2 regions of the Streptomyces sp. NPDC048639 genome follow, and region 2 is predicted to be linked to the other one. Evidence: riboswitches for the same ligand, from Rfam matches in the RefSeq annotation. Region 2 holds a riboswitch; the other holds the start of a gene.
The links. Region 2 has a riboswitch for cyclic di-AMP ahead of ACGFNH_RS17385 (transglycosylase family protein). Riboswitches for the same ligand answer to the same signal wherever they lie in the genome.
Positions count from the first base shown of each region.

Region 1: another riboswitch for cyclic di-AMP. It lies ahead of ACGFNH_RS04770 (C40 family peptidase); the one in region 2 lies ahead of ACGFNH_RS17385 (transglycosylase family protein).

Region 1 covers NZ_JBICVP010000002.1:94,700-105,243, reverse strand. The annotation lists gene ACGFNH_RS04815 (SLC13 family permease) at 1-910, shown strand, start outside; gene ACGFNH_RS04810 (universal stress protein) at 916-1,416, shown strand; gene bioD (dethiobiotin synthase) at 1,475-2,212, opposite strand; gene ACGFNH_RS04800 (adenosylmethionine--8-amino-7-oxononanoate transaminase) at 2,315-3,715, opposite strand; gene bioB (biotin synthase BioB) at 3,708-4,955, opposite strand; gene ACGFNH_RS04790 (8-amino-7-oxononanoate synthase) at 5,131-6,273, shown strand; gene ACGFNH_RS04785 (DUF397 domain-containing protein) at 6,313-6,612, opposite strand; gene ACGFNH_RS04780 (helix-turn-helix domain-containing protein) at 6,557-7,480, opposite strand; gene ACGFNH_RS04775 (ATP-binding protein) at 7,748-8,176, shown strand; partial or broken gene ACGFNH_RS04770 (C40 family peptidase) at 8,369-8,716, opposite strand; cyclic di-AMP (ydaO/yuaA leader) riboswitch at 9,211-9,408, opposite strand; gene ACGFNH_RS04765 (hypothetical protein) at 9,712-10,020, opposite strand; gene ACGFNH_RS04760 (ATP-dependent Clp protease proteolytic subunit) at 10,026-10,544, opposite strand, start outside.
Region 2 covers NZ_JBICVP010000006.1:6,428-16,772, reverse strand. The annotation lists gene ACGFNH_RS17425 (NADP-dependent oxidoreductase) at 1-783, opposite strand, end outside; gene ACGFNH_RS17420 (winged helix-turn-helix transcriptional regulator) at 953-1,324, shown strand; gene ACGFNH_RS17415 (nucleoside triphosphate pyrophosphohydrolase) at 1,346-2,350, shown strand; gene ACGFNH_RS17410 (DUF6479 family protein) at 2,379-2,795, shown strand; gene ACGFNH_RS17405 (lysoplasmalogenase) at 2,913-3,674, shown strand; gene ACGFNH_RS17400 (chaplin) at 3,869-4,192, opposite strand; gene ACGFNH_RS17395 (cytochrome P450) at 4,352-5,638, shown strand; gene ACGFNH_RS17390 (transglycosylase family protein) at 5,821-6,672, shown strand; cyclic di-AMP (ydaO/yuaA leader) riboswitch at 6,932-7,097, shown strand; gene ACGFNH_RS17385 (transglycosylase family protein) at 7,101-7,796, shown strand; gene eno (phosphopyruvate hydratase) at 8,008-9,288, shown strand; gene ACGFNH_RS17375 (septum formation initiator family protein) at 9,416-9,889, shown strand; gene ACGFNH_RS17370 (DUF501 domain-containing protein) at 9,955-10,345, shown strand, end outside.

The DNA.
Region 1 (10,544 bases), on a different contig from region 2:
CCTGGATGCCACGGTCGTGCTGCTGACCCCGGTGGTCTTCGCGACCGCCACGCGGCTCGGCGCACGTCCCAAACCGCATGTCTACGCCTGTACGCATCTGTCCAACACGGCCTCGCTGCTCCTGCCCGTGTCCAATCTGACCAACCTGCTCGCCTTCGCCGCGAGCGGGCTGAGCTTCACCCGCTTCGCGGCGCTGATGACCCTGCCCTGGCTGGCCGCGATCGGGGTCGAGTACCTGGTCTTCCGGCGATTCTTCGCCACCGACCTGGACGCCGGGGCGCAAGCGGCGGCCGTCACCGGGGAGCCCGAGGTCCCGGTGTTCGCGCTCGTCACCGTGGTGTGCACCCTGGCCGGGTTCGTGCTCGCCTCGGCGCTCTCGGTGGACCCGGCGTGGGCGGCGGCGGCCGGGGCCGGTGTGCTCGCCGTACGGGCGCTGATCCGGCGGCGTACCACCCTGGTCGCGCTCGTACGGTCCGCCGCGGTGCCGTTCCTCGCGTTCGTCGTCGCCCTCGGGATCGTGGTGCGGGCCGTCGTCGACAACGGGCTCGCGGACGCGCTCGGGTATCTGATCCCCGAGGGCACCGGGCTGCCGGCGCTCCTCGGCATCGCCGTGCTCGCCGCCGTCCTGGCGAACGTCATCAACAACCTGCCGGCCGTCCTGGTACTGGTGCCCCTGGCCGTTCCGTCCGGTCCCGGCGCCGTACTCGCCGTGCTCGTCGGGGTGAACATCGGGCCCAACCTCACCTACACCGGATCCCTGGCCACACTCCTCTGGCGCCGGATCGTCCGCGAGCACGAGACGGACATCGGCCTGGGCGAGTTCACCCGGCTCGGTCTGCGGGCCGTTCCTGCTGCGCTGGTCGCCGCGGTCGTGGCACTGTGGGCGTCGCTGCACGTCATCGGAGGCTGATCCCCGTGAACGTCATCGCCTGGATCGTCGAAGGCACCTGGCCCGCGTGCGTCGACGCGGCGCGTACGCATACGCCCGAAGGCGCTGATCCCGTCCTGCTGCACGTGACCGACCCGGACGTCGCGGGCGCCGGGCACGGGGCGTACGCGGGGCTGCTCGGCCGAGGGCATCCCGAACGCGACCCCGGCACCCGGCTGGAACACCTCGCCGCAGCCTCTGCCGAAGACCTGCTCACCGCGGCGGCGGACCGCATCGGCCGCCCCTGCACCCGGCTCGAACGCACCGGCCGCGTCGAACGCGAGGTGGTCGCGGCCGCCGAGGACGCCGAATTGCTCATCCTCGCCCGCGACGGCGACAGGTCCCATCTGGGGCCGCACAGCCTCGGTCCGGCGAGCCGCTTCATCGTGGATCATGCGCCGTGCCCGGTCCTGCTGGTCTGGCCGGAGCCCGCCCCGGGAGTCGACACGATCCCGCCCCCGCCCCCGCACCCACCCCACGACCGGTAGCGCGCGGAGACGCGTACGAGGCCGTGTACGAGGTGGGCAAGGCGTGCGCGTTGGGGGGCTACGGCTGGTGGGTTCCCGTGTCCGCCGCCGCCCGAGCCGTGAACGCCAACGCGTCCCACGCGCCGCCCAGTCGCGGCGCCAGCCATGAACCCGCGGCCGCGCGGAAGTCGGTGGGGGAGAGAGCCCCCGCCCCCTCCGGGATCGCCCCGAGCAACGGAGCGCCCGCCGCGGCCGGAAGGTCGGCGAGGTTGCAGCAATCCGCCAGGCCCGGTGCCGCGGGCCAGCTCCCGATCACCACGCCCGCGCACTCCAACTGCCGTGCCCGCAGCGCCTCCGCCGTCAGCGTCGTGACGTTGAGCGTGCCGAGGCCGGCCTGAGCCACGACCAGAACGGGGGCGCCCAGAAGCCGGGCCGCGTCGGCCAGCGTGCCGCCCTCATCGTCGAACCGTACGAGCAGTCCGCCCGCGCCCTCGACCAGGACCAGGTCGTGGTCGGCGTCCAGCTTCTCCGCCGCCTCGGCCACCGCCCGCGGGCCCACAGGGGCCAGCCCCGCACGCCGGGCCGCGGTATCGGGCGCCAACGGCTCGGGAAACCGGGCGAGTTCGGATGTCGTCACCTGTCCGGCGAGCCGTGCGACCTCCGCCGCGTCCCCCGGCTCGCCCTCGGCCACGCCTGTCTGCGCGGGTTTGAGCACGGCCACCGACCGGCCCTGGCGGGCCGCGAGAGCCGCCACCGCCGCGGTGGTGACCGTCTTGCCGATCTCCGTGCCCGTCCCCGTGATGACGAGAACCGTCATGACCGCTCGTGTGCCTTTCGTCGTTACCGTGCCCTGGACGCCTGGACGCCTGGACGCCTGGACGCCTGGACGCCTGGACGCCTGGACGTCCCGGAGCCGTGGTCAGCCCGCCGCAGCCGCCGCCCGTACCGCCGCGCAGATCCCGGCCACGTCGTCGTCACCGGTGATGTACGGCGGCATCGTGTAGAGCAGGTCGCGGAACGGCCGCAGCCAGACTCCCTCGCGCACCGCGGCCCGCGTCGCCGCCTCCATGTCCGCCTCGTGGTCGAGCTGGACGACACCGATCGCGCCCAGCACGCGGACGTCCCGGACGCCCGGCATCTCCAGCGCCTCCGCCAGACCGTCCCGCAGACCCGCCTCGATCCGCTTCACCTCCTGCTGCCAGTCGTGGCCCAGCAGCAGATCGATCGAGGCCTCGGAGACGGCCGCGGCCAGCGGATTGCCCATGAAGGTCGGGCCGTGGGCCAGTACGGGGACCTCGCCGCGCGAGATCCCGTCGGCCACCCGCGAGGTGCACAGGGTCGCCGCCATCGTCAGATAGCCACCGGTGAGGGCCTTGCCCAGGCACATCACATCGGGCGAGATCCCGGCGTGCTCGGCCGCGAACAGTGCGCCGGTACGTCCGAAGCCGGTCGCGATCTCGTCCAGGACGAGCAGGACGTCGTGCTCGTCGCACGCCTCCCGCAGCACCCGCAGATAGCCGGGGGAGTGGAAGCGCATGCCGCCCGCGCCCTGGACCACCGGCTCGACGATGACCGCGGCCAGCTCATCGGCGTGACGCCCGATCAGCTCCCGCAGATGCGCCGCGTACGCCTCGTCCGGCTCGGCCTCGAAACCGGCCGGTGGCGCGTCGGCGAAGATCTGCTGCGGCAGGACTCCGGACCAGAGCCGGTGCATCCCGCCGTCCGGGTCGCACACGGCCATCGGCTGCCAGGTGTCGCCGTGGTAGCCGCCGCGCCAGGTCAGCAGCCGCTGCTTGGCGGGCTTGCCCGCGGACCGCCAGTACTGCAGGCACATCTTGACCGCGACCTCGACGGACACCGAGCCGGAGTCGGCGAGGAAGACGTGCTGCAGCGGCTCGGGCGTGATCTCCACGAGCCGTGCGGCGAGCCGCACGGCGGGCTCGTGCGTGAGCCCACCGAACATCACATGGCTCATCCGCCCGAGCTGCGCGTGCGCGGCCTCGTTGAGGACGGGGTGGTTGTAGCCGTGGATCGCCGACCACCACGACGCCATGCCGTCGACCAGCTCGGTGCGGCCCTCGGCCGGTTCGGCAAGCCGCAGCCGTACGCCCGACGCGGACGCGACGACCAGCGGCTCCTGACGCCCCGGCATCGGGCCGTAGGGGTGCCACACGTGCTGCCGGTCGAGGGCCAGCACCTCGCCGGTGGTCAGCGGCCGGGGCGCTGGAACGTCCGCGAGCGCGGGGTCCGCGGACCCCGCGCCGGCCGCGTCTCCTGCGGATCCCGTCGCCGGGGTCCCGCCCGCGGGATGCTCACGCATTGGGGGCGACGTCCGTGCCCGCGCCGCGGCGGCGCACCGTCACGAGGTCCGCACGGGCCGACCCGGCCGCAGCCGCCGTCGCCTGCTCGGGCGCACGCTCCGGGGCCTGCTCGGGCGCCGTCCCTTCGCCGTCACCGCACGGCCCGCAGCCGCCTCCGCCATGCGAACCACAACCGCCTCCGCCGTGCGAACCACACCCGCCACCGGCCTCCGCCAGGGACTGCGCAAGGGCGTCCACCCGGTGCTGGGGAAGCGTCGTCGATCCCGCGCCCTCCACCTCGAAGCCCGCGTCCGCGATCATGTCGAGGTCGGCCTTGCCCGCCTGGCCCTCACTCGTCAGGTAGTCGCCGAGGAAGATCGAGTTGACGAGGTGCAGCGCCAGCGGCTGCAGCGAGCGCAGATGCACCTCGCGCCCGCCCGCGAGCCGTACCTCGACGTCCGGGCAGACGAACCGCACCATCGCCAGGATGCGCAGGGCCCGCTGCGGGGTGAGGTTCCACTCCTCGGCCAGCGGTGTGCCCTCGAAGGGGATGAGGAAGTTCACCGGTACCGAGTCGGGGTCGAGGTCGCGCAGCGCGTAGACCACGTCCACCAGGTCCTCGTCCGTCTCGCCCATGCCGGCGATCAGCCCGGAGCAGGCGGACAGCCCGGCGGCCTGTGCCTGCTGCACGGTCGAGACGCGGTCCGCGTAGGTGTGGGTGGTCGTGATGTCCCCGTATGTGGCTTCCGAGGTGTTGAGGTTGTGGTTGTACGCGTCGGCACCCGCGTCGCGCAGCCGGCCGGCCTGCCCGTCGGAGAGCAGCCCCAGGCAGGCGCACACCTCGATGCCCTCGTTCTGCTCCTTGATGGCCTCGATCGTCTTCGACACCCGGTCCACGTCACGGTCGGTCGGACCGCGCCCGCTGGCGACCAGGCACACGCGCTTGGCGCCGCCCGCGACACCCGCGCCCGCCGCGGCCGCGGCCTCGTCCGGCTTCAGCCAGGTGTACTTGAGGATCTCGGCCTTCGAACCGAGCCGCTGGGAACAGTACGAGCAGTCCTCCGGGCACAGGCCGGACTTGAGGTTGACGAGGTAGTTGAGCTTCACCCGCCGCCCGAACCACTGACGGCGCACCTTCCCGGCGGCCGCCACCACATCGAGCAGGTCGTCGTCCGATGTGGCCAGCACGGCGAGGGCCTCGTCCCGGGTGGGCAGCTCTCGTCGCAGCCCCTTGTCCACCAGCGTGTTCAGCAGCTCCATGGCGCTGATCCTCGCCTACGGCACGGCTCCCGGCCAAGGAGGGACCGCACAACAGGCCCCGAATGAGGTGTGTGTATTGCCACACCATGACCGGTCCGCCCGCCCATTACGGTTTGGGACGCAGCCTCATCCCGGGACCGCCCGGGCTTCTGTGACCGACGCGAGGGACGGCCCGATGCCCCACGACCCGTTCGACTGGATCGACGAGCAGGCGCAGGCGCGCCGCCGTGCCGGGCTCGTACGCGCCCTGCGTCCGCGCGCCGCCGACTCGCCGCTTCTCGATCTGGCGAGCAACGACTACCTGGGTCTGTCCCGCCATCCCGAGGTCACCAGCGCCGCCGCCCATGCCGCCCGGCGCTGGGGCGCGGGTTCCACCGGTTCGCGTCTGGTCACCGGCACCACCGAGCTGCACGCCGAGCTGGAGAGCGAGCTGGCGGCCTTCTGCGGATTCGAGGCCGCTCTCGTCCTCTCCTCGGGCTATGCCGCCAACCTCGCCGCCGTCACCGCGCTCAGCGGCCGGGACACCCTCGTCGTCTCCGACGCGGCGAACCACGCCTCGCTCATCGACGGCTGCCGGCTCTCGCGTGCCGAGACCGCCGTCGTACCGCACGCCGACCCGGGCGCCGTGGCCAAGTCGCTGGACGGGCACGACGGAAGGGCAGTGGCCGTCACCGATTCGATCTTCTCGGTCGACGGGGACGCGGCGCCGCTGCGGGAATTGGCCGCCGCGTGCCGTACGCACGGAGCGGCGCTGCTCGTCGACGACGCCCACGGGCTGGGCGTGCTCGGCGACGGCGGGCGGGGTGCGCTGTACGCGACCGGGCTCGCTGGCGCCCCGGATGTCGTCGCCACCGTCACCCTCTCGAAATCCCTGGGCAGCCAGGGCGGTGCCGTCCTCGGCCCGGCGCGGGTGATCGAGCATCTGGTCAACACGGCCCGGACGTTCATCTTCGACACCGGGCTCGCTCCGGCCGCGGCGGGCGCGGCGCTCGCGAGCCTGCGGCTGCTGGCCCGTGAGCCCGAGCGTGCGGCGCGTGCCCGTACGGTCGCCTCCGAAGTGCATCGCCGGCTCACGGAGGCAAGGCTGACCGCCGTCCGCCCGGACGCGTCCGTGGTCTCGGTGCGGGCCCCCTCTCCGGATGCGGCGGTCCGCTGGGCCGCCGACTGCCGCGCCGCGGGGCTGGTGGTGGGCTGCTTCCGCCCGCCGTCCGTGCCCGACGGCATCTCGCGACTGCGGCTGACCGCCCGCGCCGACCTCACGGACACGCAGATCGAGGACGCGGTCGCGGTGATCGTCGCGGCGGCACCGGCGGCCTGACGAGTCGTCCCGGCCGCCGGTGCCGCCTCTGGGGCGCGGTCAGGTCCGGATGTCGAACCACCCGGCCCGGACGTCCCGTACGAACATCCGCCATGCGGCGGGGGAGAAGAGGAGCGCGGGTCCGGCCGTGTCCTTGGAGTCGCGTACGGCCACGCGGACCCGGGACCGGCCGGAACTCCCGGAGTATCCCATTCCGGTGGCCGTGCCGATAACGGCCGTCTCCACGCAGTTGTTCATGCCGGTGCTGCGGCTGCTGCGGCGCCAGTTCAGGCCGGGCAGGCGGTCACTGGAGGGTATGTACGGGGTGTGGGGGGTGGGCTGTTCGTGGGGGGTGGGCACTGCGCCTCCTCAGGGGATCGCCGATGGCGGCGATGAAGGCCAACGAGTCGTCACACGGGAGGGCGCGCCCCCGCAGCGTGTCGAATGCCTCGCTGTACGCCCTGAGATCCTCTTTCCGTTCGAGGTAGAGGCTACTCGTCAAGTGGTCGAGAACGACCACATCCAGATCAGAACTGACCGGAAATGAGAAAATAACGAAAGGCCCCGTCACGCCGATGTGCAAGCCGTGCGTGAACGGCAGCACCTGGAGCCGGACTTGGGGCAGCGAACCGACCTCCACCAGATGTTCCAGCTGCTCCGCCATCACCTCGGGAGACTCGACCTCCCGCCGCAACACCGCCTCGTCCAGCACCGCGTGGAGCTCCAGCGGAGGGTTCGCCCGCAGCACGTCCTGTCGCGCGATCCGTACGTCCACCAGCTCGTCGATGCGCCGGGCCGGCAGCGACGCGAGCGCGGCGCGCGTCACGGCACGGGCGTAGCGGGGCGTCTGGAGCAGTCCCGGCACGACCAGCGTCTCCAGCGTCCGGGCGCGTTCGGCCTCCGCCTCCAGACTGATGAAGTCCCGGTAGGCGGAGGGCAGAAGCTCGCGATAGGCGTGCCACCACGCGCGCTGCCCGCCATTGGCATCGGAGTTGGCCAGAGCCGCGAGCAGTGAGCGCAGCTCCGGATCCGTCACCCCGTACACATCCAGCAGACGGGTCACGTCCTCGGACTTGACGCCGCTGCGCCCCGTCTCGATCCGGCTCACCTTCGACTGGTGCCAGCCGGCCAGGCGAGCGGCCTCGCCGCTCGTCAGACCGGCGATGTCGCGCTGGCGCCGCAGCTCTTCGCCGAGCTTGCGGCGGCGCACCGCCGGACCGTGCTGCATGGGCTCCTCGCGCTCCCTCCGGTGCCGCTGGCGGGCGGCGTCGCGCGCCCGCCCGTGCGTCAGTGTGAGCCCAAATGCGGGTTTCCGGCGAAGAGTTCACCGCATCGAGGGACAGATATATGCACATCGCGGTCGATCGCCCCCCGCACCGGGCACATCGGTGGCACTCTGGCCGAAGGGGTCGCCGGAGGGCGGCTCCGACGTCGTCTCCGTATGCGTACAACGCGTCGGACCCCGGGCCTCGGCGGGAAAGGGACCGCGTCCGCGATGGCAGACCATCATGAAGCATCCATCACCTACCCGAGCGACCCCGCCTCCGTCACGGCGGCCCGCCGGTACGTCAGCACCGTCCTCGCCGAGTGGGGGCTGCCGGAGGGCGCGGAGTGCGCCGACACCGTGCGCCTCATCGTGTCCGAACTCGCCACCAACGCCGTGGTGCACACGCTCGGCCAGTCGCCCACCTTCACCGTGGACATCCGGCTCGATCGCGACGAGCAACTGCGCATCGGTGTCACCGACAGCCATCCGCGAAGACCGAGGCGGCTGCCCGCCGCAGTGCAGCAGGACAACGGCCGGGGGATGGTGATCATCCGCAGCCTCACGGCCGAGTCCGGTGGCAGGCTCTCCGTCACGCCGACGGCGGAGGGCGGCAAGACCGTTTGGATCGCGCTTCCCTGGCCGGTCCCGACTCCCTGACGGGCGAGCGCAGTTGGCCGGTTCCGGTCCCTGTCGGCCCGTACCCGGCCGGCTCCCGTACTGACCGGCCCTCCGTACTCGACCGGATCCCTCGGGTGCCTTGGTCCCGTACGCGGCCGGATGCCGTGGTCGTCAGGACCGCGGCGGCCCGGTGCGCACGGATGTGTGCGCACCGAGCCGTGCGAGGGGGCCTCAGTCCACCCGGCCGTAGGCGACGTCGTTCGACCAGATCGGATCGACTCTCACCACCGAACCGGCCTTGGGCGAGTGCACGACCTTCCCGTCACCCGCGTAGATACCTACGTGGTAGACCCCGCGTCCGGCGCCGAAGAAGACGAGATCGCCGGGGCGGCGGCTGGAGGCCGGGATGCGGCGGGTCGAGTTGTACTGCGCCGACGCCGTCCGCGGCAGGCTCTTGCCCACGGACTTGTACGCGTAGACGGTCAGGCCCGAACAGTCGAAGCTCCCCGGGCCGGTGGCACCGTAGCGGTAGGGGGCGCCCCGCTTGGAGTGGGCGACGTTGAGGGCCCGTGTCCCGAGCTGCTGCGGTTGCCGAGCCTTGGCGGGCTTCTCCGCCTTCGGTGCTTCGGGGCGGTGCGCCGCCTGCTTCCCGCCCTGTCCGCCCTGGTCGGACCGGTCCGGCTTCGACGGTTCCTTCCGGGGCGGATGGGACTGTTGCTGCGGTGCTCCCCCCTCGTCCGGCTCTGCGGAAGGCGGCGCTCCGTCGGGTCTGATGCCGGGCATGCCCGGCAGGGATTCGGGTGGTCTTCCGCCCCCTGAGCCGCTGAGGGACGACTCGTCGTCCGTGTCGGAGAACGGATCCGTGCCGGAAATCTGCTGCTCGATTCCGGACACTCCTGCCCCGGCCGTGTCGCTCCGGATCTGGGACGAGTCCGGGCCGGGCGGTGGACTTGCGTACGCCTTCCCGGCGGAGCCCGGCGCCAGGAGCGCGCCGCCGACGGCTGCCAGGGTGAGCGCCGAAGCGGCGCCGGCCCGGCCGAGGAGGGACGGGACTTGTGCATGCGCGGTCATGCGCACCCCTTCGTCAGCCGCCTGTGAAGGGTGACCTGTCGGGTTCGGGCAGGCGAAGAATGCCCGGCCGCCGCAGCGGCTTCACCCCAAGGAGCGGCCGGTACTCCCGGCGCCCCGGACTGCTCGGGTCCTCCACTCCTGCCGATCCACTCGTGTCGACCGGGCATCCGTGCGGCGGCAGGACTCGGCGTCCGCACGGACCGCCCCACCGCGATGGCGGGGGCTTGTCGTCTAACGGATCGTCACGCAAGAACCGGAAGATTTCCGATCGAAACGGCCACTTTGGACCTTAGTCACATTTGACGCATTTAGCGGTCCAGAGGGTTTTCCCGCTGCCGGATCCGGTTCCTCGGCAGGCCCCGTACCAGGCGAGGGGCGGTGTGCACCGCACTCCCCTCCGTCGTCCGATCGCAAGTCGATCAATGTCTCGTACGGAGCTGACGGTACGTCGATCGGGCGTACACGTTCGGCCGTACCGAGCCGCCGTTCCGGGCGACGGGTCGTCAACTCTCCGCTTCCGGAGGGAGGGTGAGGCGCCCCACCCGCCGCTCTCCGTCAAGCACCCGCAACGCGCGCGCCAGAGTCGCGGCGTGGATCGAACTCTCCCCGCGCTCGTGCATCAGAGTCAGCGCGTCCCGCAGTGCCGCCGCCCTGCCGACCAGGGCCTGTGCGGCGCGCAGCCCGCCGTACGTGTCGCAGGAGCGGGCCGGGTTGATGCGGCCCAGCAGATCGAGTACCTCCAGGTAACGGTCCACCAGATCGCACTCGGCGCGCGTCAGGGCGGGCAGCGGAGGCAGTTCGGGTGGCAGCACGCCGATCACCGCCCGCCGGCCGGGAGGCCGGGCGTCCCCTTGCGGTGCTGCACGATGCGGTCCGCGAGCCCGTGACTCAGGGCCGCTTCGGCATCGAAGACGGTGTCGCGCTCGATGTCGGCGGCGATCCGCTCGGGTGGCCGGCCCGTGTGCCGTACGAGCAACTCCTCCAGCATCGCCCGCATGCGCAGCAACTCCGCGGCCTGGAGCTCCAGGTCGCTCACCCGGCCCTCGACGGGCTCCGGCAGGGCCGGCTGATGGATGAGCACGCGGGAGCCGGGCAGCATCAGGCGCTTGCCGGGAGTTCCGGCGGCCAGCAGCACCGCGGCCGCGGAGTCGGCCCGGCCCAGGCACACGGTCTCGATGTCGCAACTCACGAACCGCATCGTGTCGTAGACCACGGACATCGCGGTCATCGAGCCGCCGGGGGAGTTGAGGTAGAGCGAGATGTCCCGGTCGGGGGCGGAGTGTTCGAGGTGCATGAGCTGTGCCGCCACGTCGTTGGCCGAAGCGTCGTCGATCCG
Region 2 (10,345 bases):
CCGTGCCGCCTCCTCCAGCTCGGGCGAGACGCCCGAGGGGACGGCCACGATGAGGCCGCCCGGCCGGAGCGTCTCCAGCGAGCGGGTGCTCGTACGGTCCTGGCCCTCGCCGATCAGGTCGAGGACCACGTCGACGTCGCGCACCTCGTCCTCGAAGCGGACCGCCGTGTAGTCGATCAGTTCGTCGGCGCCGAGCGTGCGCAGCCAGTCGTGCTTGGCCTCGCGGGCCGTGCCGATGACATGGGCGCCCAGGTGCTTGGCGAACTGGACGGCGAAGTGGCCGACGCCGCCCGCCGCCGCGTGGATCAGGACGCGCTGCCCCTTCTCCACCCCTGCGGTGTCGGTGAGCGCCTGCCAGGCCGTGAGCGCCGCCAGCGGCACCGCGGCGGCCTCGGGGTGGCCGAGGGAGGCGGGCTTGCGGGCGAACTGCCGCGAGGGGGCGGTCACATACTCCGCGTACGCCCCGGCCTGGCGCGGGAACCAGGGCATCCCGTAGACCTCGTCGCCCTCCTTCAGCGTGTGCACACCGAAGCCCACGCGCTCCACGACACCGGAGACGTCCCAGCCCAGGATGTACGGGGGCTCGCCCAGCACTCCGGCCATCCCCCCGCCCTCCCGGGTCTTCCAGTCGACCGGGTTCACCCCGGCGGCGTGGACGCGCACCAGCACTTCGGTCGGCAGCGGCTCCGGCCGCGGCACCTCGGTCACGCGCAGGACCTCGGGTCCGCCGAGGGTGTCCTGGACGACCGCGCGCATGGCCGGGGACGTCTGGGCGTTGCTCATCACGCATCTCCTGAAAGGGGTGGTCGACGGCCGTGGGCGAGTGCCCGGCCGTTACGCCGAGGAACGTATCCGCATGGGTGTAGTTACCCGCAAGGGCGTCTACTATCTTTTGGAAAGCGGTCCTGAAGGATTCAGGACGACGGATTCGGAACGGAGGCGCGCAGCCGCCATGACCACCGACTGCACCACGGGCCGGCACGAGGTCCACGACGTCTACGCCGACCAGTGCCCCTGCCGCTTCGTGCTCGAACTGCTCGCCAACAAGTGGGCGGCGCTGGCCATCGGCGCGATGGAGGACGGACCGCAGCGGTTCGGGGCACTCCAGCGGCGGCTGCAGGGCATCAGCCCCAAGGTGCTGACGCGCACCCTGCGCCGCCTGGAGGACCACGGCTTCGTCGACCGCACCATCTACCCGGCCGTCCCCCTGCACGTCGAGTACGGCCTGACCGATCTGGGGCGCAGCGTCGCCGAACCGCTCGGTCATGTGCGGAGCTGGGTCGAGGACCACATCGACGACATCAGGTCGCTCCAGGGGGCCTGACGGGTGGGTTACGTTCGACCCGTGAACGTGAGCCCACCCGTGAACAGCGCCGACGAACCCGCCGAGTCCGCCGGCCGCATCGTCCTCCTCACCACCAGCCACCGGGTCGCCCCGGGCCTGCTCTCCTGGCCCGCATGGCAGGCCCTGCGCGGCGCCGACCGCATCGTGTGCCCGGATCCGGACCATCCGCAGCTCCCGTATCTGCACGAGGCGGGGCTGGACATCGAGCATGTGGTCCCCTCGGCGCGCGATCTGGTCGAGTACTGCCGGGGCGGACGCACCACGGTCGTCATCCCCTCCGGCGAGGGCGATCCGGACCTCACCGACGGCCTGGCCAGGATGGCCGGTTCGGGCCGTGAGCGGATGCCGGACCTCGAACTGCTGCCGGCCTCGTACGACCTGCCCGGCGCCCGTCTGCTGGACCTCGTCCAGGTCATGGACACCATCCGCGCCGCCTGCCCGTGGAGCAGCACACAGACCCATGAAGGCCTGGCCAAGTACGGGATCGAGGAGGCGTACGAGCTCGTCGAGGCCATCGAGGCAGGCGACCGGCACGAGCTGCGGGAGGAGCTGGGCGACGTGCTGCTGCAGGTCGTCTTCCACGCCCGTATCGCCGAGGAGGACCCGGACGAGCCGTTCTCGATCGACGACGTGGCGGGCACGATCGTCGAGAAGCTCATCCACCGGCACCCGCATGTCTTCGGGACCGAGACGGCCGAGACCTCGGAGGACGTCAAGGCGCACTGGATGCGCACCAAGGCCGTCGAGAAGCAGCGCGAGTCCGTCACGGACGGCATTCCGCTGGGCCAGCCCGCGCTCGCGCTCGCCTCCAAGCTCGCCGCCCGGGTACGGACTGCGGGCCTGGCGGTCGATCTGCCCGCGTCCCCGGGCGGGGGAGACGTCGGCGAGCAGCTCCTGGCGCTGGCGGCACGGGCCGAGGCGGAGGGCACGGATCCCGAGTCCGCTCTGCGCGCCGCCGCCCGGGCCTACCGCGACGCCATCCGTACGGCCGAAGGGACCGACTGACTTCCCCCGGCCCGGGTACTCGTGAGCCATGTTCGAGCTGACCATGGAATTCGCCGCGCGTCGGGACTACCTGGTCGGGATCGCTCCTCTGGTCGTCGGGATCTTCGTGGTGATCCTGCTGGTCGGAGCGGTGATCCTCGGTCTGCGGGTGCGTTCCCGCGAGCCGGAGCCGTCCAAGGACCCGCAGCCGCGGGGCGGCGCCTGGGGCACGCACGAGGAGCACGAGTCGGGCTCCTCGCCCGAGAACCACGGGCCGGGCCACCAGGACGTGGCACGCCCGCGGACGGACTTCCAGGAGCGCCGCAGGCCGCACGACGTGCCGCAAAACGGTGTGCGCCACATGCCGTACGAGTTCGACAACACCCCCTCGGAGTCGGCCGCCGACGAAGGCGAGCCGGAGGGGCGCAAGTGGGACCGCGGCGGCAGTGGGCACGGCACGGGCTGACGCCACCGCGAACCCCCCGCCGCCGGGTGCGGTGCTCCGCCGGGGGCCGCGGGCGAGCGGGAGGTCACAGGGCCGGGGCGTTGACGGGGCGTCACCGGCCTCGGAAGACTGCCGGGCATGGTGATCACCGGACAGCGCAGCGGATACCGCAGGAAGCGCGTGCTCGAGGCGGCGGGCGCGGCCGTGTCGCGGTTGGCACGACCGGACGGGCACGGGCGCGGCGCGCTCGCCGCGTTCGGGGCCCTGGCCGCCGCCGACGTGGCCGCCGTGGCCGGCAACCCGCGCGGACTGCGCCGGGCCGCGAAGCCGTTGCTGATGCCCGTGCTCGCGGGGCACGTACTGCGCAGCCGCAACGACGCGTCCGAGCCCGTTCCCAAAGCGCTGGTCGCCGGGCTCGCCTTCGCCGCCGCGGGCGACACCGCGCTGCTCTTCGACAAGCACGAGTCCGCGTTTCTCCTCGGCATGGCGGCCTTCCTGGGCACACAGGTCAGCTACACCGCCGGCTACACCCGGCTCGGCGCGCTCCGCGGCATCGTCAGGAAGCCCTGGCCGGCTCTCGCCTGCCTGGGCGGCTGGGCCGCGATCAACGCGCTGCTGGCCCCGTCCCTGGAGGAGCGGCTCCGCCTTCCCGTCGCCGGGTACAGCCTCGCGCTGACGGTGATGGGCGCCGCCGCCCTCGGCGTCGGCGGCAAGGTCGCCGCGGGTGCCGGTTCCTTTCTCGCATCGGACCTGCTGATCGGCCTTCAGGCCGCGGGTTACGAGCTGCCCTCACGGCAGACCCACGAGGTCCTCGTCATGGCCGGTTACCTCCTCGGCCAGTACCTCATCACCTCGGGCTGGCTGGAGCACGCCGAAGCCCGGCGTGCCGTCACGGCGTAGCCGCCCGGACGACGCAGCCCCGCGAAACAGGCCGGTGGCCTTCCGCACGTGCGGAAGGCCACCGGCCTGTGGTCCGTCCGGAAAGGCCGGTGGCCTCCCGCGTCGTCGCGGGAGGCCACCGGTTTCCGGCGCAGGGGTGATGGGGCGGGGAGGGAGGGCCAAGCCTGAGCTCACCACCTGCGCGGAGACTTCGCTCAGTGGTGCTTCTTCTTGGAGTGCTTCTTGTGGTCGTGCTTCTTGTGGTCGTGCTTCTTCTTCTCGACCTTGTGCTCTTCGCCCGAGGCGTTGATGCAGGTGTTGCCGAACGCGGCGTTGAGCAGGCCACCGCCGTCGACGCTGTTCCCGCACAGGTTGACCGGGATGTGGATCGGGGCCTGGAGCACGTTGCCGGAGATGGCGCCCGGGGAGCGGACAGCCGCACCCGTGGCCTCGGAGTCGGCAGCGGCGGTGCCGGCGGCACCGGCGACCACGGCGCCCGCGGCGGCTGTGACGGCAAGCGTCCTGATCATCCGTGACATGTTCTTTCTCTCCTCTGCAGAAAGGAACCAATCCGCCTCCTTGGCGGCGTTGGCATCCGCGACAACGCGACCGGACACGGCAAGTCACGGGCCGTTAGGCCGAATGGGATCGCAGGACGCCGCGGACCGCCCGGCCGAGCGCCGGGATACGGTCGAGGCGTGCACGAGGAGAACCCCGCCCCGACCACCCCGCCCGCGCTCTTCACCTGGGAGTTCGCCGCCGACCCGTATCCGGCCTACGCGTGGCTGCGCGAGCACTCCCCGGTGCACTGGACCCGGCTGCCCAGCGGGGTCGACGCATGGCTCGTCACCCGGTACGCGGATGCCAAGCAGGCCCTGGCCGATCCGCGGCTGTCGAAGAACCCCGCACGCCATCACGAGCGTTCGTCCGCCGAGTCGCCCGCGGGCCGGTCGGCGCACGCCAAGGGGAAGGTCGGCATTCCCGGTGAGCGCAGCGCCGAGTTGATGACCCATCTGCTCAACATCGACCCGCCCGACCACACCCGCCTGCGCCGGCTCGTCTCGAAGGCGTTCACCCCGCGCCGCGTCGCCGAATTCGCGCCGCGCGTCAGTGAGTTGACGGACCGTCTCATCGACGCGTTCGCGGAACGGGGCGAGGTCGACCTCATCCATGAATTCGCCTTCCCGCTGCCCATCTACGCGATCTGCGACATGCTCGGCGTACCGGCGGAGGACCAGGACGACTTCCGCGACTGGGCCGGGATGATGATCCGGCACGGCGGCGGACCGCGCGGCGGCGTCGCCCGTTCGGTGAAGAAGATGCGCCGCTATCTCGCCGAGTTGATCCATCGCAAGCGCGCCGACCTCGGCGACGACCTCATCTCGGGCCTGATCCGCGCGAGCGATCACGGCGAGCACCTCACCGAGAGCGAGGCCGCGGCGATGGCGTTCATCCTGCTCTTCGCCGGGTTCGAGACGACGGTCAACCTGATCGGCAACGGCACGTACGCGCTGCTGCGCAACCCCGGCCAGCGGGAGCGGCTCCACCGGGCCCTCGCGGAGGGCGACGAGACGCTGCTGGCGAGCGGGGTCGAGGAACTGCTGCGCTACGACGGGCCGGTGGAGCTCGCCACCTGGCGGTTCGCCGTCGAGCCGGTCACCATCGGCGGGCAGTCCATCGCCACCGGCGATCCCGTCCTCGTGGTTCTCGCCGCCGCCGACCGCGATCCGGCGCGCTTCGCCGATCCCGGCACGCTCGACCTCGCCCGCGGCGACAACCAGCACCTCGGGTACGGCCACGGAATTCACTACTGTTTGGGCGCTCCGCTCGCCCGGCTGGAGGCACAGACCGCTCTCGCCACACTTTTCCGGCGCCTTCCCGACGTACGACTCGCGGCGGAACCTGACGATTTGCGCTGGCGCGGAGGGCTCATCATGCGTGGATTGCGCACGCTTCCGGTCGAGTTCACCCCCTCTAAAATTTGAGCGGGTTTCAACTATGTGATCTTCGCGTGATCTCCACTACATCGTCTTGTGACAGCACGCCGACCTCGCTACCTTCTGCGGCAGCTTCGCACCACCGCTCGCTCGAAAGGCACCACATGCGTTCCGGGACCGGTCGGCACCGCCGCCCTCGTCAAGCACCGGCCATCTTCGTCACGGCTGGCGTGACAGGTTCGGCGATCGCGCTGCCGCTGCTCGCGGCCGGTGGCGCTCAGGCCGCGGACACCGACACCTGGGACCGGGTCGCGCAGTGCGAGAGCGGCGGTCTGTGGAGCGCGGACACGGGCAACGGCTACTACGGCGGAGTGCAGCTGACCCAGAACACCTGGGAGGAGTACGGCGGTCGCGACTACGCGCCCCGGGCCGATCTCGCCAGCCGCTCCCAGCAGATATCCGTCGCCGAGAAGATTCTCGACGCCAAGGGGCCCCAGGCGTGGCCGAACTGCGCGCTGGACGCCGGCCTCACCGATGACGGCGAGGCCCCCGACGTGGATCCCGGCGTCGACCTGTCGCGGCCCATCGAAACCCTGCTCCCCGGTGAATCCGCCGTTCCCGACCGGGACTCCGGCGAGCCCAGCCCCTCGGAATCGTCCCCGTACGACGACGACACCGAGGACCGCGGCGAATCCGGCGCTCCCTCGGAGGACTACGGCGACCAGGAGCCGGGCGGCTCGGAATCGGCCGCTCCGTCCGGCGGATCCGGCGCCGGCAAGCACCGCGGCGCGCCCGCGGACGAGGGGTCCGGGAGCGGTGCGGGCGACTCGGACCGCACGGCGGACGAGGGCAAGGACCACGAGAACGGCCGTCACGCCTCCCGCGGCAGCGGCTCCGACCGTGCGGAGCAGGAAGGCGACTACACCGTCCGACCGGGTGACAGTCTGTCGGGAATTGCCGAAAAGCACTCGCTCGCGGGCGGTTGGCCCGCGCTGTACGAGGCCAACGAGTCCGTGGTCGGCGGCGACCCGAACCTCATTCTCCCTGGTCAGACGCTCGACCTCGAATCGTCCGCGCGCTAGTTCGCGGGTGCGGGCAGCGCTGGGGAGCGACTGAGAGAAGCATCTCATCGGCCCAACGGGCGTGCTGCGCCCGCCTGGTGTGCCCGCACCTGTCCCCACCTGCGTAGATAAGGACAACAGAAGGAAAAGTAGGGGCTCCTGGTGCCGGATGTCGGTTTTTGAACCGGTGGGACTTGTGTGCTTACCGTCGAAGCCGCTCGCCGCACGGTGGGCGCCGCCGACCATCACGCCTAATCCTGCCGGTGGCCGGAGGACAGTCGACGCGCAAGCGCCGTAGGCAGGAGCGGGGGACCCAAGGTAAGTGCCGGAAGGGCCGCGACAGCGGACCGGACGGCTAGGGGTGAAGACCGGTGCGAGAGCACCGGGCCGGGCCGCTCACAGCCCGAACCCGACAGCTCACCTCGCAGGCGTCGGTGAGGGGATGTTCCATGCTGCTTTCCGGCAACAAGGGCTCGCGCGGCGCGCATCGCCGCCCATCCACCATGGCTCGTATCGCAGTACTCGCCGGTGTCGCCGGCTCCGCGGTCGCCGTACCGCTCATGGGCGCCACTTCGGCGAGCGCCGCCTCCGTCGGAACCTGGGAGAAGGTCGCCCAGTGCGAGTCCGGCGGCGACTGGCACATCAATACCGGCAACGGCTACTACGGCGGGCTGCAGTTCTCGCAGTCGAGCTGGTCCGCCGCGGGCGGCACCCAGTACGCGTCCCGTGCCGACCTGGCCACCAAGGAGCAGCAGATCGCCACCGCGGAGAAGCTGCTCGACAAGCAGGGGCCGGGTGCCTGGTCCTGCGCCGGCGCGGGCGGCCTGACCGCCGGCGGCCCGGACGCGGACGTGGACACCGCCCGTACCTCCGCCGGCGGCGCCGAGGCGCGCGCCGACCGCAGCGACCGCGCCGCCCGCAGCGACCGCCGGGGCGAGGCCGGGCCGTCCGCGCCGAAGGACGCGTCCGGAGCGCCGGTCAAGAAGGGTGACGGCGAGTACGAGGTCAAGCCCGGTGACACCCTCGGCACGATCGCCGACGCCAAGGGCGTCGAGGGTGGCTGGAAGAAGCTCTACGAGCTCAACAAGGAGATCGTCGACCGCGCCGACCTGATCTTCCCCGGCCAGCGTCTCCACCTGAGCTGACCCGGCCCCCGGCCGGCCAGTGGGCCGACCGGTCCCGGCCGGCCGGCGGATTCAAGGCCCTCAAAGGTCACCTTTACGGGCCTTTGGGGGCCTTTTCGTCTCGGCGGGCGGGCAGAGGACGGCCGAGGATCCGAGGACGGTTAGGCTCATGCCGCAGAGAGGGACTCACCGAGTCCTGCGTCCCAGCGTCAGATCCCAGAAGGAGATGCTCGTGCCGTCGATCGACGTCGTCGTAGCCCGCGAGATCCTCGACTCGCGAGGCAACCCCACGGTCGAGGTCGAGGTCGGCCTCGACGACGGCAGCACGGGTCGTGCCGCCGTCCCCTCCGGTGCCTCCACCGGAGCGTTCGAGGCCCTCGAGCTCCGTGACGGGGACAAGAGCCGCTACGGCGGCAAGGGCGTGGAGAAGGCCGTCCTCGCCGTCATCGAGCAGATCGGCCCGGAGCTGGTCGGCTACGACGCGACCGAGCAGCGGCTGATCGACCAGGCGATGTTCGACCTGGACGCCACCCCTGACAAGTCCTCGCTCGGCGCCAACGCGATCCTCGGCGTCTCCCTCGCCGTCGCGCACGCCGCCGCCGAGGCCTCCGACCTTCCGCTCTTCCGCTACCTCGGCGGACCGAACGCGCACCTGCTGCCGGTCCCGATGATGAACATCCTCAACGGCGGCTCGCACGCCGACTCCAACGTGGACATCCAGGAGTTCATGATCGCGCCCATCGGCGCCGAGTCCTTCTCCGATGCCCTGCGCTGGGGCACCGAGGTCTACCACACCCTGAAGTCCGTGCTGAAGGAGCGGGGCCTGTCCACCGGCCTCGGCGACGAGGGCGGTTTCGCCCCCAACCTGGACTCCAACCGCGAGGCCCTGGACCTGATCGTCGAGGCCATCAAGAAGGCCGGCTACCAGCCGGGCCAGGACATCGCGCTCGCCCTGGACGTCGCCGCCACCGAGTTCTACAAGGACGGCGTCTACGCGTTCGAGGGCAAGACCCGTACCGCCGCCGAGATGACCTCCTACTACGCCGAGCTGGTCGATGCGTACCCGCTGGTCTCCATCGAGGACCCGCTGAACGAGGAGGACTGGGAGGGCTGGAAGACCATCACCGAGCAGCTCGGTGACAAGGTCCAGCTCGTCGGCGACGACCTGTTCGTCACCAACCCGGAGCGCCTGGCCCGCGGCATCGAGAACAACACCGCCAACGCGCTGCTGGTCAAGGTCAACCAGATCGGTTCGCTGACCGAGACCCTCGACGCCGTCGAGCTCGCCCAGCGCAACGGCTTCAAGTGCATGATGTCCCACCGCTCCGGCGAGACCGAGGACGTCACCATCGCCGACCTGGCCGTCGCCACCAACTGCGGCCAGATCAAGACCGGCGCCCCGGCCCGTTCCGAGCGCGTCGCCAAGTACAACCAGCTCCTGCGCATCGAGGAGATCCTCGACGACGCCGCGGTGTACGCCGGCCGCAGCGCCTTCCCGCGCTTCAAGGGCTGACCACCCACGAGCGCCGGGCCCACGGGCGGCACGAGCCCTCGGGCCCATCGCTCCGGCCTTCGTCCGTCCCCGGCCGCGGTCCCGTACCGTGGCCGGGGACGGACGTATCCGACAGCAGGGAGGCGACGTGGGCGCGGACCGGGAGCGGTTCTCCACCGCGACCAGACTCAAGGCGCTCGGCGAGCAGGCCGCCGCCCGGGTCTACCGGGCCCAGGCCCGCAAGGCGCCCCGGCGCAGCCGGCTCACCGGCCGGGCCGCACTGCTCGCGCTGGTCGTCTGCTCACTCGTCGTCGCCCTGGCGTACCCGATGCGGCAGTGGGTCTCCCAGCGTTCGGAGATCGCCGAGCAGCAGCGCGATGCCGAGCAGGCGCGCCGTGCCGTGGAGACGCTGCGCGACGAGAAGGCGCGCTGGCAGGACCCGGCGTTCGTCGAGCGGCAGGCCCGTGAGCATCTGCACTTCCTCAGGCCGGGCGAGACCGGCTACACCGTGGTCGGCGGCGGTTCGTACGACGGCAGCCGGCCGCAGGGCCGGGGCATGGCCGACCGGGCCTGGTACAGCAACCTCTGGGAGGGTGTCGACCGCGTCGACGCCCGCGGCTGACCGCCCTGTCAAGTCCCCCCGTCCGTACCCGACTTCCCCATTCGACCGAAGAGATCTGCGCAGGCATGGACACGCCCCCTCCCCAGACCGATCCCACCCCGCCCACCGACGCCGACATCGAGGCGATCGGCGAGCAACTGGGCCGTGTGCCGCGCGGGTTGCGCGCCATCGCGCACCGCTGCCCGTGCGGGCTGCCCGACGTGGTGGAGACCGCGCCGCGCCTGGAGGACGGCACCCCCTTCCCGACGCTCTACTACCTGACCTGCCCGCGCGCCGCCTCCGCCATCGGCACCCTGGAGGCGGAGGGCGTCATGAAGGACATGAGCGCCCGCCTCGCGGAGGACCCGGAGCTGGCCGCCGCGTACCGCGCCGCGCACGAGGACTACATCCGGCGCCGCGACGCCATCGGGGTGCTGGAGGGCTTCCCCAGCGCGGGCGGCATGCCGGACCGGGTGA